3 regions of the Mesorhizobium sp. B2-4-6 genome follow, and region 3 is predicted to be linked to each of the others. Evidence: predicted binding sites of a transcription regulator. Region 3 holds the regulator's gene; each other region holds the start of a gene.
What was found. The regulator LexA, encoded in region 3, represses DNA repair genes until DNA is damaged. The targets are predictions, from matches to a motif close to TGTTCNNNNTGTGTTCNG.
Positions count from the first base shown of each region.

Region 1: dinB (DNA polymerase IV) is a predicted target of LexA. The motif match lies at 1,432-1,449, and genes of this name have one in related genera.
Region 2: FJ957_RS23965 (PA0069 family radical SAM protein) is a predicted target of LexA. The motif match lies at 1,625-1,642, and genes of this name have one in related genera.

Region 1 is NZ_VFVI01000003.1:475,555-479,481, forward strand. Features, by position in the region: gene dinB (DNA polymerase IV) at 95-1,357, opposite strand; gene FJ957_RS12440 (cupin domain-containing protein) at 1,632-2,012, opposite strand; gene FJ957_RS12445 (hypothetical protein) at 2,426-2,617, shown strand; gene FJ957_RS12450 (hypothetical protein) at 2,766-3,050, opposite strand; gene FJ957_RS12455 (hypothetical protein) at 3,263-3,610, shown strand; gene FJ957_RS12460 (hypothetical protein) at 3,640-3,876, shown strand.
Region 2 is NZ_VFVI01000011.1:64,550-68,476, forward strand. Features, by position in the region: gene FJ957_RS23960 (ribonuclease HII) at 1-201, opposite strand, end outside; gene FJ957_RS23965 (PA0069 family radical SAM protein) at 396-1,550, opposite strand; gene FJ957_RS23970 (glycosyltransferase) at 1,700-2,203, shown strand; gene FJ957_RS23975 (aldehyde-activating protein) at 2,260-2,685, opposite strand; gene moaB (molybdenum cofactor biosynthesis protein B) at 2,810-3,367, opposite strand; gene FJ957_RS23985 (4-(cytidine 5'-diphospho)-2-C-methyl-D-erythritol kinase) at 3,354-3,927, opposite strand, start outside.
Region 3 is NZ_VFVI01000002.1:267,704-271,630, reverse strand. Features, by position in the region: gene FJ957_RS07175 (ComEC/Rec2 family competence protein) at 1-970, shown strand, start outside; gene lexA (transcriptional repressor LexA) at 1,011-1,745, opposite strand; gene kynU (kynureninase) at 2,195-3,442, shown strand; gene FJ957_RS07160 (alpha/beta hydrolase) at 3,497-3,927, shown strand, end outside.

The DNA of each region.
Region 1 (3,927 bases), on a different contig from region 3:
GGAAGCGTGCCACCAGATCCCGGCGCCACAGCGAGCGCACCTGGTTGTCGGTGTGACGATGCGGCTGGCCTGGGGGAGGTGAGCGCAGGCCGCTCTATAACTCCTTCTCCGCGAGCTCCCTGAAACCGTCCGGTACCGAGCGCGGGCCTTCCAGCGCCACCGTGCCATAGCCGACCGCCTCCTTGCCGAAGCGCTGGCGGATCTTGTCCACCGCTCGGTCGGCGCCGAAGCGCGCGAGACCTTTTCGGCTGCCAGGCCTGAGCTTCTCGTCCGCCAGGCCGAGCGGCAGTTCGAGCTGCAGCTCGACATGCTCATCCAGATGCGAGACGGAGATGGCGAGCAGCGAGATGTCGCGCTCGCCCGGATGGGCGGCGAGCACGCCGCGCACCAGCTCCTCGGCGATCTCGGCCAGCATCGCGGTCGCCTGGATCGGCTGCTCCAGCGTAATCGAGCGGCTCACCGCGCGCATGTCGGCGAAGCGCACGCGCACCGTGACCGTGCGCCCGGGCCGGTCCTTGGCGCGCAACCGGCTGGCGATGCGGTCGGCAAGATGCAGCAGCGTCGGCACGAAGACGCGCGCCACCGCCGGTTTCCTGCCCAGCGCCGATTGCGCGCCGGCCGAATGCGCGCGCCGATGCGTCTCGAGCTTGCGCGGGTCGCGGTTCCAGGCAAGCGCGGCAAGCTTCTGGCCGGCGGCATGGCCGATCAGCCGCTCCAGCGCCCCGCTATGCGTGCGCGCCAATTGCCCGATCGTCTCGACGCCGATTTCCGCGAGCCTGGCCTTGGTCGCGGGGCCGACGCCCCACATCAGCGTGACGGGCAAATCGTGCAGGAAGGCGAGCTCGGTGCCGGGCTCGACCACCACCAATCCGTCTGGCTTGGCGACCTGCGAGGCGATCTTGGCGAGATGCTTTGTCCGCGCCACGCCGATCGAGATCGGCAGGCCGAGCTCGGCCTTCACCCGCGCGCGGATTTTTCGCGCGATCTCTTGCGGAGGGCCAAACAGATGCGTGCAGCCGGCGACATCGGCAAAGGCCTCGTCGATCGAGATGCGTTCGACTACCGGCGTGAAATCGTCGAGCACCTTGATCGCCGCATCGCCGAGACGCTGGTACTCGGAAAAATGACCGCCGACGAAAATGAGCTGCGGGCAGAGCTCGCGCGCCTTGCGGCCGGGCATGCCGCCGCGCACGCCGAAGACCTTGGCCTCATAGGAAGCCGCCAGCACCACGCCGCCGCCGACGGCGATCGGCTTGCCGCGCAATGATGGATCGAGCAACTGCTCGACGGAGGCGTAGAAGGCATCGAGATCGGCATGCAGGATGGTGGCGGCAGCGGCGGCGTCCGTAGCGAGCATCCTGCGCTCCCGTCTGCAGCGCCCGCTTTGCCGCGGTGCAGTATTAGATTTCTCTGTTGGAAAAGGCAGATTTAGGGAACATAAAGAGAACAAAAGCAGTCTGGTGTCAAGGCCCTGTGAGCTTGCTTTCTGTGTCTTCATACAAACGAATGAGCCTGCCTCATTCATTCGAATGAGGCGGCGATTGCACCTGCGAAGGGACCAAGGTGACGTCGCCTCGATCCCACAGCCTTGGCTGGTGCAGCTTCATAGCCGCCCATCGGCTGAATCCGGCCTATGCTGGTTTGGCGTATTGCTCGGCGCTCAGCACCTCGATGCACTGGAAGGGCTGATTGCCTTCCACCCAGGCGTCGTGGCCCGGCGGGATGGTGTAGGAACTGCCGGCCTCGAAGGTCTTTTGCGTGCCGTCGGTCATGCGCACGGTGATCGAGCCGGATACGACGTAGCCGACATGCGAGACCTGGCAGCTGTCGGTCTTGACCACCGGCTTCACGCATTCGGACCATTTCCAGCCCGGCTGCATGTTCATCCGCGCCAGCGAATAACTTGGCAGCCGCACGATTTCGACGCGCGTCTTGGCGGGCGCGCGGACTTCGTCCGGATTGTTGTGCGATTTGGATTCGAGTTTCGTCACCTGCATTGCGGTTTCGGCCATGGCATCCTCCCTTGTGCAAGCGGAGCCCGACATTGCGATCGTCGGCGACCGCTGACTTACTCATACTCCATATTATGAGGTATCGCTAATATAATTGGAGGCGCTCTCGGCCTTCGAAAATTTTCAGCGTTTCCTATCGGAAGTTAATGCGGGACCCGATCGCTGGGTGCTTTCCTGTTCTCGCGCTGGCACGGCGGTGGTTGAGGGACCCATCCGTTCTCGCCCGACAGGGAGAATTCGATGCGAACCCTCGGCAACGATGAAGGCGATACCATCGCGACTTTTCGCAATCCCCCATCAGCAGGATGCCGAACCTGCCTCAGCGCTTACCGAGCGCGGCGCCGGTGCCACATAGTCGGGCGAGGGGGGAAACATTTGGGTGGAGATAATCAACAACCATCAGGAGGAAATCGATGCTTGATCAGGTCGTGAATGGCTATTCGCGCGTGCCGGTCATTGCCGCCCGTCGCGGCCCGCCGGGGCTCCGCCGATGCTGCGACAGCTATGTCTGTCCGGTCTGCACGCAGGTCGTCGAACTGACGGATTATTGCCAGGTGTTATGGCATCAGCGACCCGGCCATCAGCCGATGGACGTCGGGGACTGAATTACTTCGGTTTGGGCGAATACTTGGAGCGGCTCGACGCCATTGCAGAAGCGGAACCGCTCCAAGGGCGGCCCGCGTCTCCCAAGAATACGCGGGCCGGAAGCACGACAAGCAAGACCCTTTGGCCAACTGGTCGCGTTCGCCAGGGTCAGCCGCCGCTCGCGGGGGCGGGAGCTGGGCCCGGCGCCGGAGCAGCGGGTGCCGGCGACGGTGTCTTGGTCGGCGCCGGCGGCGTGTCGGCCTTTGGCGCTTCGATCTTGGGCGTGTCGATCTTGACGTTGACGTCGGTCGATCCGCCGCCACCGCCGCCGACATTGATGATGCCGGTGAAGAACAGCAGCCCGACGATCACGATGATGGCGAGAACGACTGCGACCGCGGTTCCGCCGCCGCCACCGCCGCCTGTGTTTACAACTGTAGGTCCGTCGGCCATGACTTCCTCTCCTTTCGCCGATCTCGATTGTCGGGCAACGACAGCATGAAGCGATTGTTCCAGCCTTCGGGCGACGGTCCGGGGCCATGCTCAGACTGAAGTCTCATCCATCGAACGCAGAGGCCCGACCCCCCGATTTCCACGCAACAACAGCGGCACCAATTCATTGGCTAGCAAGCCGCCGGACAAAGTCCCTTCATCGGCGGTCGACGATGGGTGCCCGCCATTCCTGCGATATGGCGGGCATTCCTTCCGCTCTGGAAACTCTCTTGGAGTTGCTGGCCGTGCAACCCGGCAACGTGATCGCGAACCTGTTTGCCGCGCTGCTTTTGGCGGGATTGATCGGCGGCGTCTTCCTCCTCTTCGGCAGGCCGCTTTGGCCACAGCGCCATGCCCAGATGGTGGTCCTTCTTCCGATCGACACGATGGCCACCGGATCGGTGCGCAAGGCCTGTGTCGAGCCATGCCTGCCTGCTCGTTTCGATCTCAAGCTCGCGCCCGTCAGGCCATCCGACGAACGCAGGCGACGGAACCAGTCCGCGCCTCATACCGTTGATTGAGCGAAGGGATGGCGCAGGCGGAGGCCGCCATGCATAATTTCGAACTCATCGATCTTTTGTGCGTCATCGACGCATGCGCGAGCGGCCGTTTGGCCGGACGTGTGGTGCCGATGTCAAAGGCTGTCGAGGAATTTCGCGTCCTGACCGGCGATTTCGTCTCGTCGGATACAGATGCGGCCAACGCCTTGACGCAGGTCGCGCTCGAGCGCGGCTGCGCGGTGCTCTTCGACGAGCAGCCGGGCGCGGATATCATAGGCGGATCGTGATCTTCCCTGGAAGCGATTCCAGGAAAAGTGCGAGCGGTTTTCCGTCCAGAA
Region 2 (3,927 bases), on a different contig from region 3:
ATCGTCGAGGCCTTCCGGGATATTCGCGGGGTTGAGCACCACCGCGGCGGCCACCACCGGTCCGGCGAGAGGACCGCGGCCTGCCTCGTCCATGCCGGCGACAGGCCAAAGCCCGTCGGCCATCGCCTTCGTCTCGATCGAGAAGTCGGGCTTCTCGACCATTTCAAAGAGAAGCGGAGAATCGGAACGCGCGCGAGCCATGGTGCGGCGAGGTTCGCATCGGCTCCGATTCTCCGCAAGTCCTTCCGGGTCGGATGGGGCGTCGGACCGGGAAGGCACCGTCTCGCGGCCGGGGGACAGTGGCCGGACGGGATTCTTGAAAGGACGACAATTCCGGACGGGAAATCGCTTTGCCTGGAATTGCTTAGCGCCGACCGTCACGGCCGGCGCAGGTGTCAAAGCAGCATCAACTGCTCGCTGGCGCCGGAGCCTGCGACGAATTGGTCGGTGCGGAGCTGCCGCCGCTCGACATTGAGGCCGAGCCGCTTGGCGGCGATCTCAAAGCGCCTGCCGATCTGCCAGGCATAGGGACCGGCGCCCTTCATGCGCTTGCCCCATTCGGAATCGTAGTCCTTGCCGTCGCGCATCGAGCGGATAAGCGACATCACATGCCGGTAGCGGTCAGGATAGTGGCGCAGCAGCCAATCCTTGAAGATCGGCGCCACTTCGAGCGGCAGGCGCAGGATGACGTAGCCTGCCTCCCGCGCGCCTGCGGCTCGGGCCGAATCGAGGATACGCTCCATCTCCGGATCGGTGAGGCCGGGGATGATCGGCGCCACCATCACCGATGCCGGAATGCCGGCATCCGAAAGCTGCCTGATCGCCTCCAGCCGTTTCGTCGGCGTCGACGCGCGGGGCTCCATGGTTCTCGCCAGCATGCGGTCCATCGTCGTCACCGACAGCGCCACCTTTGCGAGGCCGCGCTCGGCCATGCGCGACAGGATGTCGATGTCGCGCGTCACCAGCGCCGACTTGGTGACGATGCCGACCGGATGGCCGCGCGCCTCCAGCACTTCCAGGATCTCGCGCATGATGCGGTATTGCTTCTCGATCGGCTGGTAGGGATCGGTGTTGGTGCCGATGGCGATCGTGCGCGGCTGGTAGCCCGGTTTCGACAATTCCCTGTCCAGCATGCGCGCGGCATCCGGCTTGGCGAAAAGCTTCGATTCGAAATCGAGCCCCGGCGACAGGCCCATGAAGGCATGCGTCGGCCTGGCGAAGCAGTAGACGCAGCCATGCTCGCAGCCGCGATAGGGATTGATCGAACGGTCGAAGGAAATGTCCGGCGACTCGTTGCGGGTGATGATCGTGCGCGGCTTCTCGACCTGTACTTCCGTCTTGAACGGCGGCAGTTCCTCCAGCGAGTTCCAGCCGTCGTCGAACACATGACGGCTGACCGGCTCGAACCGGCCGGACGGGTTGATGCCGGCCGAGCGGCCGCGATTGCGGTCGGGCCGCACGCGCATGCCGCTCTGTTCGATCATCGCGTTCGCCATCTCGGCCCTTCCTGCTCCGAAAGCAGCAATGTCGGCGCGCACGATCTGTTCCATTTTCGCCCTCTCCCAAGGACTGTCGGCAGGCTGTCGAATCGCTCTGTTCATGAAACTATTCCTATTTTACCGGACAGAACAAAGCAAGAACTTTTTCGGCGGAAAGCCGCAACTGGCGCAAGTCGCGGCTTTCCGCTATTCGGCTAAGGATGCTCAGCGTTCTCATCGAAACCCGCAACGACGAAGAGGGTCTTGCCCGTACGCTGGCGTCGCTGGTCGGCGGCGCGGTCGAGGGCGTGGTGCGCGACGTGATCGTCTGCGACCAGGGCTCGATCGACCAGACGCATCGGGTGGCCGAACATGCCGGCTGCCATTATGTGACCGGCGGCATCGGCGCCGGCATCGGCCAGGCCAAGGGCGATTGGCTGCTTTTTCTGGAACCCGGCGCGCGGCTTGCCGAGGGATGGATCGACGAGGTGGTGGCGCACGCGGCGAAGCAAACCATGCCGGCGCGGTTTTCACGCGCCCGGGCCGACCGCGCGCCTTTCCTAGCCCGCGTCTTTTCGGGCAACCGCGCGCTGGCCGAGGGTCTTGTCATCAGCAAGCGTCAGGCCTCGGCCCTGGCAAAGAGCGCGCGAGGGGCCGAGGCCCTGGCGCGCGGCCTTGCCGCCAGAAGGCTGAACGCCGAAATCTGGGTGGCTCCGCCGAAGTGATGCAGGCTCCCCCTTCTGCCCTTGTGGGAGAAGGAAGAAGCGCAGTCCCTGCCCAGTCAGGTCCCTCTGATTTCGACGGGCATCCAGGCCCTGCGGCGCCTGGCGACACGCTGCTCGCGCGTTTCGGCATCGAACCGGACGGCGACCGGCTCGCGGGAGAACAGCTCGCGATCGTCAAGCGCGTTGATGATGACGACCGCCGTGGCGTCGTCACCTTCTCCGGCGATTGCCGCGACATAGACACCGCATTCGCGGCAGACGAGATAGTCGGCGGTGCGCAGGCCGAACCGGTAGACCTGCAGCCGTGCTTTGTCTTCGACCGAGATGCTCAGGCGACCGTTCGGATCGGCGGTCGCGCGCGAGCCGTGCCGGGTGCAGAACGAGCACTGGCAGACGCGAATTTCCAGTCCGGCCGGATCGAGCGCGGTGGCGAAGCTCAGGCGGATGTTGCCGCAATGGCATCCGCCGCTGTGAACGGTCATGGCAGATGGTCCCTTGTTCGCGGCACAAGATACTTTGCCGGTCGCGACTTCGAAATGGCTGCTCGTAGGCGAGAGCGCCATTCCGCCTGCGAACCGGACGCCGGTCCGGATGTTTTGCCTTTAGTTATGCACCAGTCTTGCCGCGGCGCCTGAGATGCTCGTCCAGCCGCGGCATGATCTCGACGAAGTTGCAGGGCATGTGCCGGTAGTCGAGCTGCGCCTTGATGATGCCGTCCCAGGCATCCTTGCAGGCGCCGGGCGAGCCCGGCAGCACGAACACGAAGGTGGCGTTGACGACGCCGCCGGTCGCCCGGCTCTGGATCGTCGAGGTGCCGATCTTGTCGTAGGAGATGCGGTGGAAGACTTCCGAAAAGCCGTCCATGCGTTTTTCGAAGATCGGCTCCAGCGCCTCCGGCGTCACGTCGCGACCGGTGAAGCCGGTGCCGCCGGTGGTGATGACGACATCGATGTTTCCGTCCTTCGACCAGCCGAGAACCTTGTCGCGGATCTTCTCGCGGTCGTCGGTCACGATGTCCCGCGCGGCAAGCGTATGGCCGGCCTCCGTGATGCGGTCGGCCAGCGTCTGGCCGGACTTGTCGTCGGCAAGGCTGCGCGTATCGGAAACCGTCAGCACCGCGATGCGCACCGGAATGAAGGGCCGGCTCTCGTCAAGCTTCGCCATCGGTCGCCTCCATGCTGCGCGTCGCGGCGACGAACCACTCGGGATGGCGCGCGCGGATCTCGATCGCCGCGCGCTTGGCGACATTGCCGGTCTCGAACAGGCCGAAACACGTAGCGCCCGAGCCGGACATGCGCATGAAAGCTGCGTCGGCGCGCTTGAGCGTCTTGAGCGCCTCGCCGATCGCCGGCTGGATCGAGCGGGCGGCAGGTTCGAGGTCGTTGCGCGTCGTCTCGAGCCAGTTGCGGACGGCGTGAAAGTCGAGGCGTTTCGGCAGGGGCGGCAGCGCCTCGCTGTCGCGCCGGGACAGCGCCTTGAAAACGTCGGGCGTCGAGACGGCAACGCCCGGATTGACCAGAACGAGGCCAAGCGCCGGAAATGCGCAGAGCGGCGATACGTCATCGCCAATGCCGCGCGCGACCAGTGGCTTGCCTTTGAGGCACATCGGCAGGTCGGCACCGAGCGAAAGCCCGATCCGGGCCAGCGAATTGTCGTCGATATCGAGCTTCCAGAGCCGTGCCAGAGCGTTGAGCACGGCCGCCGCGTCGCTCGAGCCGCCGCCG
Region 3 (3,927 bases):
AACGTCGCTCATCGCGGGCAGCGCGACATTGTTGTTTGCGATCTGGCACTTCCAGCGGGTGTCGCCGCTCAGCCTGCTGGCCAATCTGGCGGTCATGCCGATCGTCTCACTGATCGTCATGCCGTTCGCCGTGTTGAGCGCGCTGGCCATGCCCTTCGGCTTCGACGGTCCATTCCTTTATGTGATGGGCCAGGGCCTGACGGCGATGATCGCCATCTCGGCGTGGATCTCCGAGCGCTCACCGGTCGATGCCGTCGGGCTGATCTCGATCCAGTCGGTGCTGCTGGCCACGGTCGCGCTGGTCATCGCGACGATGGCCACCACCTGGCTGAGGCTTGCCGCCGTACCCTTCGCGCTCGCCGCGCTGCTGGCCATTCCTCATGCCCGCGCCCCGGATGTGCTTGTCTCGGAGGATGCGCATCTGGTGGCGATGCCGATCGGCGGCGGTGAGCTTGCCATCAACCGCACGCGCTCCAACGAGTTCACCACCGACAACTGGAAACGGGCGCTGAAAGCCGAGGAAATCGTACCGCCGGAGACGTTCGCTAAAGACGCCATGGACATCGCCGATCCCGTCGACCTGCCGCCCGGCTCGCCGTTCTACTGCACCGGCGACCTCTGCATCGGCCGGCATCCTTCCGGCGCCATCGTCGCGCTCGCCGAGAATCGCGCCAGCGCCCGGCCTGCTTGCGGTTTCGCCGACCTCATCGTCATCGACGACGCCACAGCCTACAACCCATGCCGCGATGCGCGCGTGCTTGTCGTCACCAAGCGGCAACTGGCACGCGACGGCAGCGCCGCCATCTTCTTCGATTCGCGATCGGCAACGGCGCGGCCGACCGTTCGCTACGCGGTCGAAGAACCATACCGACCCTGGCACGAGCAGCGGAAATACGCGCGTGAGGCGAGGGGGCTGCCGCCCTATCAACGACCGGAAAAGCCGGCGGTCGCGCCGCAGTTGACAGAGTAGATGGCACGCAATCCCGGCGGAGACCGCCGTGCGGTTCTGCTCAGTAACGGCGGATGAGTCCGACGAGCTTACCCTGAACCTTGACCCGGTCCGGTCCGAAGATACGGGTCTCATAGGCCGGGTTGGCGGCCTCGAGCGCGATCGAGGCACCCTTGCGACGAAACCGCTTCAGGGTCGCTTCCTCGTCGTCGACCAGCGCCACCACGATCTCGCCCGGACTTGCCGTATTGGCATTGCGGATAATGACGGTATCGCCGTCGAAGATACCGGCCTCGATCATCGAGTCGCCCTTGACCTCCAGCGCATAATGCTCGCCGCCCATGATCATGTCCGGCGGCACCGAGATCGAATGCGTCTGGTGTTGGATGGCGTCTATCGGCACGCCGGCGGCGATGCGGCCCATCACCGGAATGGATACGGCCGAAACAGCGTCGTCGTCATTGCTGGGTGTCGGCGTGCGCGAGGGCGTGGCCGGCTTGACCTGGCGGCCGAGATTGCCCTGGCCGCCCTGGATGACGCTCGGCGAAAACTTTCTCGCTGCATTCAGGCCGGGCGCGATCGAGTCGGGCAGCCGCAGCACTTCAAGCGCGCGCGCACGGTTCGGCAGCCGGCGAATGAAGCCGCGTTCTTCCAGCGCCGTGATCAGCCGATGGATGCCCGATTTGGAGGCGAGGTCGAGCGCTTCCTTCATCTCGTCGAAAGACGGCGGAATCCCGCTCTCCTTGAGGCGTTCATGGATGAACATCAGCAGTTCATGTTGTTTGCGCGTCAGCATGGCGGCCCCCTTGGGTTCTGAAACCAGAATCAGAAAAACAAACCCAGAACAAACACTATCTGTTCCAGTTGTGTTCCGCAACCGTTTAAAGTTTAGTGAATTTGTTGAGACTTCGGAAACAATGTTGCATCCAAGCGATACTCGGCCGAGCCAGGTCGGCGGTGTCATTGATTCCGCTCGATTTTGCAGCCCTCCTCAAGCTGCAGCGCGGTCCACCACCGTCACAAAGGCGGGGGCGGGATCGCTTCGGCTCTTGCGCGAACGTGCTTCACCGTGAACGAAACGGACCCAAAATGCCAACCTCGGCAATGATTCCGATCCATGGTCTTCGCCGTCTATGGACCAGCTAACATGGCGCAGAAGGTTCTTGCCGTGGCACGGACGGTGGTGAGACAACCACCCTTGGCCAACCATGAGGGGCGCCATGCCGAAATGGAGGCGGCAGCATGATGGGGGGAATTCCTGATCTCGCCGAGATCGAGGCGATGGATGCCGCGGATCCGCTGCGCGCGCTGCGCGATCGCTTCGTCCTGCCGGAGGGGGTGATCTATCTCGATGGGAATTCGTTGGGAGCGGCCTCGCACGCCGCATTCGACGAGTTGCGCAAGGCAGCCGCCGAGGAGTGGGCGCATGACCTCATTCGTGCCTGGAACAAGGATGGATGGTTCGACATGCCGGTCGAGCTGGGCGACCGGCTCGGGCGCCTGATCGGCGCGGCGCCGGGCCAGACCGTGGTCTGCGACACCACGTCGATCAACATCTACAAAGTGCTGCACGCGGCGATGGCGATGCGGCCGGGCCGAACCGTGATCGTTGCCGAGGGCGACAGTTTTCCGACCGATATCTATATGGCCGAAGGGGTGGCCTCGGCCGGAAAGAACGCTGTCCTGCGCCTGGCTGGCGTGGACGCGCCGACCATCGAGGAACTGATCGACGAACGCGTGGCGGTGGTGTTGGTCAACCACGTCAATTACAAGTCCGGCGAGTTGCGCGACATGGCGGCGCTTACGCGCATGGCGCATGACGCCGGTGCGCTGATCGTATGGGATCTCTGCCACAGCGCGGGCGCCATGCCGGTTGAGCTTGACAGGGCAAGCGCCGATTTCGCCGTCGGCTGCACCTATAAATATCTCAATGGCGGGCCGGGTTCTCCTGCCTTCATCTATGCGGCCGAGCGGCATCTTGCCGATGTGCGGCAGCCGCTCAGCGGGTGGTGGAGCCATGCACGGCCGTTCGCCTTCGAGCAAGCCTATGCGCCAGGCACCGGCATCCGCCGATTTCTGTGCGGCACGCAGCCGGTCCTGTCGATGCGGACGCTGAAAGGCGCGCTCGACATCTGGAACGGCGTTGACCTGGCGACGGTGCGGAGGAAGAGCATTGCGCTGGCCGATCTATTCATCGAACTCGTCGAGGTACGGTGCGGCGGTTGCGATCTTACGCTGGAAAGCACCCGCGACGGCGCCAAACGCGGCAGCCAGATTTCCTTCATTCACCAGCATGGCTACCAGATCATGCGGGCCCTGATCGAACGCGGCGTGATCGGTGATTTTCGGGCGCCGTCGACCATGCGCTTCGGTTTTACCCCGCTCTATGTCGGCTACAGGGATGTCTGGAATGCCGTCGAAGTGCTCGAAGACATCTTGCGGACCGGCGTCTGGCGAGAAGCCCGCTTCGCGGTCAAGACAACCGTTACCTGACCGCGGCGATGCCAATTAAACTCCGCTCAACATCGACCTGATCGCGGAGGGGCCGTGTTCGAAAACCGTATTGCCGACTGGGACAACGCCTATGCCAACGGCGCGAACATCGCCGGCGGCGACCGCTGGCCCGCGGCTTGGGATCACCCGGCGCGGGCCTTTCGGGAAAAGCTGCTGGCGCAAGGCAGGGCGCGGTTCGATATCGTGTACGGCGAAGCGCCGCGCAACCGGTTCGATCTGTTTCTCCCACCTGCTGCGCCAAAGGGGCTCGTCGTGTTCATCCATGGCGGTTACTGGATGGAGTCAGACAAGACCTCCTGGTCGCATCTGGCTGGAGGTGCGCTCGGCCACGGTTTTGCCGTCGCCATGCCGTCTTACACGCTTTGCCCGCGAACCAGGATCAGCGGCATCGTCAACGAGGTTGCGGCAGCGATCGAGAAGGCGGCAGCGATGATCGATGGTCCGCTGGTGCTGACCGGGCACTC